DNA from 2 places in the Phyllobacterium sp. 22229 genome. Region 1 is predicted to be linked to the other one. Evidence: predicted binding sites of a transcription regulator. Region 1 holds the regulator's gene; the other holds the start of a gene.

What was found. The regulator PhoB, encoded in region 1, activates phosphate uptake and scavenging genes when phosphate is short. The targets are predictions, from matches to a motif close to TGTCATNNANCTGTCAT.
Region 2: a site for PhoB is predicted at 1,981-1,997, ahead of ACTJJ7_RS11095 (esterase-like activity of phytase family protein). Genes of this name have one in related genera too.

What each region holds. Positions count from the first base shown of each region.
Region 1 is NZ_JBQEPA010000005.1:240,010-243,216, reverse strand. It holds gene ACTJJ7_RS08410 (vWA domain-containing protein) at 1-1,135, shown strand, start outside; gene phoB (phosphate regulon transcriptional regulator PhoB) at 1,136-1,822, opposite strand; gene phoU (phosphate signaling complex protein PhoU) at 1,843-2,568, opposite strand; gene pstB (phosphate ABC transporter ATP-binding protein PstB) at 2,592-3,207, opposite strand, start outside.
Region 2 is NZ_JBQEPA010000007.1:235,414-238,620, reverse strand. It holds gene ACTJJ7_RS11100 (SixA phosphatase family protein) at 1-276, opposite strand, end outside; gene ACTJJ7_RS11095 (esterase-like activity of phytase family protein) at 387-1,820, opposite strand; gene ACTJJ7_RS11090 (CYTH and CHAD domain-containing protein) at 2,115-3,207, shown strand, end outside.

The DNA.
Region 1 (3,207 bases):
GGAATATCTGACGCTGCTTGAAGGGTTGGACGCAGGGCTGGTAACCTATGATGTCGAGGGGTTCTATTATCTCGCCCGCTCAACCCTGGTGAAGGACGAGCGCCACATGGACCGCTTCGACCGGGTCTTCGGCCATGTGTTCAAGGGGCTGGAACTGCCGGGCGGCGACAATGGTATCGACGTTGCCAATCTGCCCGAGGAATGGTTGCGGCGGCTGGCCGAAAAACACCTGACCGACGAGGAAAAGAAACTGATCGAAGCGCTGGGCGGTTTTGAAAAACTGATGGAAACCCTGCGCCAGCGGCTTAAGGAGCAGAAGGGCCGGCATCAGGGCGGATCGAAATGGATCGGCACCGCCGGAACCTCGCCCTTCGGCGCCTATGGCTATAATCCGGAAGGCGTGCGCATCGGCCAGGACGAGAGCCGCAACCGCCGTGCGGTCAAGGTGTGGGACAAGCGCGAGTTCAGGAATTTTGACGACAGTGTCGAGCTGGGCACCCGCAACATCAAGGTTGCGCTCAAACGGCTGCGCCGCTGGGTGCGCGAAGGCGCCGATGACGAGCTTGACCTGTCGGGCACCATCAGGTCAACCGCCGAACACGGCTATCTCGATGTGCAGACCCGGCCCGAACGGCGCAATCACGTCAAGCTGCTGATGTTCTTCGATGTCGGCGGCTCCATGGACGAGCACATCCGGATCGCCGAGGAACTGTTCTCTGCCGTGCGCTCCGAGTTCAAGCACATGGAGTATTTCTACTTCCACAATTGCCTTTATGAGGGGGTGTGGAAGGACAACCGCCGCCGCCATGCGGAGACAATACCGACACTCGACCTCATCCATAAATACGGAGCGGACTACAAGGTCATCTTCGTCGGCGATGCCGCCATGGCGCCCTACGAGGTTTCCCACGCCGGTGGATCGGTCGAACACTGGAACGCGGAGGCAGGCGCAGTCTGGCTTGGCCGGGTGCTCGACCACTGGAAGAACGCCGCCTGGCTTAATCCGTCAAAGGAACAGTACTGGGACTACACCGCCTCGACGGCGATGATCCGCAAGATTTTCGCGCATCGCATGTATCCCATGACCCTGGCGGGCATCGAGGGGGCGACGCGCGAACTCTCGCGCCGGCACTGATTACCCGAACGAATAGCCGGCACCACGCACGGTGCGGATCGGATCGATCGAGCGGCCGATATTGATGGCCTTGCGCAGCCGCCCCACATGCACGTCGACGGTGCGGTCGTCCACATAGATGTCGGCGCCCCAGACATTGTCGAGGAGCTGGCCGCGCGAGAACACCCGGCCGGGGGACTGCATCAGGAATTCCAGCAGGCGGAACTCGGTCGGCCCGAGCTTCAACTCGCGCTCCTTGCGGAACACGCGGTGCTGCTCGCGGTCGAGCTTCAGGTCGCCGAAGCTGAGCACATGCGACAGCAGGCTTGGATTGACCCGGCGCAGCATGGCCTTGATGCGGGCAAGCAGTTCCGGGGTGGAGAACGGCTTGACCATGTAGTCATCGGCACCGGTGGCAAGGCCGCGCACCCGCTCGCTCTCTTCGCCGCGCGCCGTCAGCATGATGATCGGCAGGATTTCGGTCTCGCGCCGCGCCCGCAGGCGGCGGCAGAGTTCGATGCCGGAAAGGCCCGGCAGCATCCAGTCGAGAATGAGCAGATCCGGTACTTTTTCACGCAGCGCAATTTCGGCCTCGTCACCGCGTGCGATTGTCTCGACGACATAGCCTTCGGCTTCAAGATTGTACCGGAGAAGGACGCTGAGCGCTTCCTCGTCTTCGACAACAGTGATTTTGGGAGCTATCGCCATTGCTGGGATCCTGATTCTGTTTAAGGCTGTCTGGCTTCATCGACGATGATGCTGTGGGTCTGGTCTTCCTTGGGCCGTTCGGCCGGAAGCTGGGCACCCGTCACGATGTAGTAGACCGTTTCAGCAATGTTCGTCGCATGGTCTCCGATGCGCTCGATGTTCTTGGCGCAGAAGAGAAGGTGCGTGCAGGCGGAAATGTTGCGCGGATCTTCCATCATGTAGGTCAGGAGTTCGCGGAACAGCGAGGTATAAAGCGCATCGATTTCGTCATCGCGCTCGCGCACGATGTTGACCTGCTGCACGGAGCGCGTGGCATAGGCATCGAGCACGTCCTTGAGCTGCGTCAGGGCGAGTTCCGCGATGGTCTGCAGGCCGCGATAGACCGACAGCGTCTGGCGCGTATCGGTGACGGCGACAACGCGCTTGGCAATGTTTTTGCCGAGGTCGCCGACCCGTTCGAGGTCGGAGGAAATGCGGATGGCGCCGATGATTTCACGCAGATCGATCGCCATGGGCTGGCGCTTGCCGATGATGGTGATGGCCTTCTCATCGATCTCGCGTTGTCCGGCATCGAGGATGAGATCGTCCGAAATGACGCGCTGGGCCAGCGCGTTGTCGGAATTCACCATGGCGGTGACGGCCTGTTCGACCATGCGTTCGGCATGGCCGCCCATTTCGGCGATCTTGTGCGTCAGGAACTTCAGTTCGTCGTCATAGGAACGGACGGTATGCTGCGACTCGGTCATATTCTTATCCCTGTTTCCCGTGATTAGCCGAAGCGTCCGGTGATGTAGTCCTGCGTGCGCTTTTCCGTCGGATTGGTGAACATCATTTCCGTATCGCCCACCTCGACGAGGTTTCCGAGATGGAACATGGCGGTGCGCTGCGAAACGCGGGCCGCCTGCTGCATCGAATGGGTAACGATGACGATGGTGTAGTTCTGGCGCAGTTCGTCGATCAGTTCCTCGACCTTTGCCGTGGCGATCGGATCGAGCGCCGAGCAGGGTTCGTCCATCAGGATGACTTCCGGACTGACGGCAATGGCGCGGGCAATGCACAGGCGCTGCTGCTGGCCGCCGGAAAGGCCGGTGCCGGCTTCGTGCAGGCGGTCCTTGACCTCATCGAACAGGCTGGCGCGGCGCAGGCTCTTCTCGACGATTTCCTCCAGCTCATGCCGGTTCTTGGCGAGGCCATGGATGCGCGGGCCATAGGCGACGTTCTCGAAGATGGATTTCGGGAACGGATTGGGCTTCTGGAAAACCATGCCGACGCGGGCGCGCAGCTCGACCACGTCGATCTTCGGATTGTAGATATCCTCGTCGTCGAGCGTGATCTTGCCGCCGATCTTGCAGCCTTCGATCGTATCGTTCATGCGGTTGAGCGAG
Region 2 (3,207 bases), on a different contig from region 1:
AACATCCAGGATCACCCGTGCCGGCGCCTCATAGATACGCGGCTCCTCCCGCCAGCGTGTATCGTCTCCGATGACGGGACGAAGCAGTTCCCATGTCTCCTGCGTCCGCCGCGCCGTCGAGACCAGGGCGAGATCCGGTATGAGGCCTTCCCCCGCCATATATCGGGCCATCAGGGGGCTCGCCCGGCGGCCGCGCTCTGCAAGCGGGCGCTCGTGGTCGTCAACACCGTCTGGCCAGTCCGATTTGGCATGGCGAAGCAGGAGAAGTCGCAGCATCTGTTTTGCTCCATGGTACGCAGCTTACCCGACCATATAACATGAACGGGGATGCATGGAGGGCGGCATCAGCGGAGAGGGCTTCCCTCTCCGCTGATATGCCAAACGGATTACTTGTGCAGTCCGGGAATGGTGACCTGAAACACCTGGAACATGGTGTCGACATCGGCGCCGCCCTCGGCCTTGTAGCTCGCGCCGACCTGAAAGCCATCCTGGGTCAGGAAGTCATTGTCATTGCCGACAAACAGGAAATAGTCGTCCGGCAGCTTGGGATCGAGGACGCTGACAAGTGCCATGGCTTCCCATTTTTCCGACAAGTTGTTGCGGTCATTGGGCGCACCGTTGTGCAGGCCGAAACGCGACAGGTTTGCATTGTCATTGATGTCAATGAAGGGGGTCAGCTTTGCCGGTGTAATGGAAGGGTCGAGAACGCCCTTGGGGGCAACGGCCTTGTCGGCATCAAAACCGCTTCCGGCTATATCGGTGGCCGCCGAAGTGTCAACGACGGTGATGTTGCGGTAAAGCGACGTGTCGCCGTCAAGGCCATAGCCATTGCCGCTGTCGCGTGCCAGCATCAGGAATGCCTTATCGGACAAAGCCACGATTTCGCTCTGCGCGGCCACAGCCTTCTTGCCCTTGGCATTGGTGAAGACAGGAAGCGGCACGACATATTCATGCACCAGCTTCAGATGGGCGGAATCGGCCGCGTCATAGACGAGGGCGCGGGTGTTCTGGCGGGTTGAACTGGAATCGCCGCCATCCTGCCGGGCGGCCGACTGGAGAACGGCGATCAGGAACTTGCCGTCGGGTGTCAGCGCCATGCCTTCCAGGCCCTGATTGTTCTGGCGGCCGGTATCGGGATCCTTCGGATCGGGCGCCTGTGCGCCAGGCCCCGGATTGTTGGAGGAGAAATTCGCCTTGCCATGGCGCATGGGAACCAGCGCTGCCGGAGGCTGGGTTGCCGACATCATGCGGCCCTCGGCGGAAAAGCGGTAAATATTCGGTCCATACTCGTCGCTGATGAACATCGTGCCGTCCGCGAGGCGGACGATGGCTTCATTGTCCAGGGATATCTTGCCATTGGCGGCCTGCGGCAGCATCGGGAAATCCCCCGCTGCGGCGCGGACATCGGACTGGGGATCAAGGCCCGTCGTATCGGCACCCTTGTCGTCCACCAGCAGCAATGTGTCGGTGAGTGCCGCCTCGACGCCGCTCTGCTGTTTGTCGGCGGACGGTGTTGCACCGGGGGCCACCGGCGTGAACCGGATCGACAGCATGTTGAGGCGGGGGCGATAGTCGGTTGTACCCGCCACATTGTAACCGCGGTCGGGCAGGAGCAGCATCGTGCCCTTGTAGCTGTTGCCGTCGCGGCTCCAGTCGGCCGGGTTCATCGCCATGCCCGAGCCGGAACCGAAGGTTTCACCGAATTTGTCGCGCTGATTGGCCGGGATCCGTCCGACGCCGACCAGTCCCTTGTTGACGAGCGTTGTACCGCTGATCGCAACCGAATTATCGGCAAAGGCTGCAGCGGGAAAGATGGCCATGGAGGTTGCAAGCAACCGCAACAGGATTGACGGCAGGTGGCGCATGGAAAAATCCTTTGACAAGACAGTGTGGCGGGTGGTCTCGGAGCCGGTCTTGGGAAGAGACCGCACCCCCGCAATCGCGCAAGGAGACCTTTCCGGTAGGGTCTAGAACCGGAATGTAATACGCTCATGACAACCGCCACGGCGCCCGGTCCAGCGGGCCATGCAGCTTCAACAATATTTGCGCTACCAAGATGGCGCGCACGCGATAGTATGGCCTGTGCAACGGGACGATCGATGGGAGCGGACGGAATGGCTGGAGCTTCGGTTCAGGGAACAGAGGATGGTTCGGGTACCGATGCCGCAGCCATTGCGCTGCGTGCTCCTGTCGAGATTGAGCTGAAGCTGCGCGCCCCCGCCGGTATGCTCGATGACATTCGCGCCTCCGCGGCGGTTCAGCAGGCCGCCCGCAACAAGGGCCTGATCCGGCGGCTTGAAGCCACCTATTACGACACCTCCGACCATCGGCTGTTTGCGGCGGGGTTGTCTTTGCGTGTCCGGCGCGAGGGCCGTCATCATGTCCAGACCGTCAAGCGGGCAGCGGCGCACGGCTCTTTGCAGCGCAATGAGTGGGAGGCGGTGGTGCCTGACATGGCGCCGGACCTTGCCCTGCTGTCGCTTGCCGAAATCGGCGCGCCCTTGGACGGGATGACAGCGGACGAGCTGGCACCGGTTTTTGCGACCAGAGTCCGGCGGCATCTGCTTGTGCTCGACCATCAGGACGCCCGGATCGAACTGGCGCTCGATGACGGCGTCATTGAATTTGGCGCGACACGCGTGCCGCTGTCGGAAGTCGAACTCGAGCTGAAGCAGGGGAAAGTCGCGGCGCTTTATCAGTTCGGTCTCAATCTGATGGACATTGCGCCGCTTTGCCTGGAAACGCAGAGCAAGTCGGCGCGGGGCTATGCCCTGGCGCTTGGCGATGAGCCATCGGCGGTCAAGGCGGCACCGTCCGGCTTCGTCAGGGCTGACACGGTCGACGAGGCGATCGCCAAGCTTCTGACCAATTGCCAGCAGCAGATCATGGCCAATCTTGGCGCCAGTCAAACCGGACTGGAGCCGGAGGGCGTCCACCAGTTGCGTGTCGCGCTCCGGCGATTGCGCGTGGCGCTGCATTTTCTCGGCCGCGAGTTGCAGGCCCCGTCGCTGGAGAGCCTCAACACCGAGGCAAAACTGTTCGGGCAGGCGCTGGGTCCCGCCCGAAACTGGGACGTTTTCCTGCATTCGACCCTGACGGAGATTGAAGAAGCCGCTCTGCCGCATGTCAATATATCCGCGTTTCGTGCCGCATGCATGCCCGCTCACGATCAGGCCTACCAGACCGTCCGGCGTATTATCGGCGATC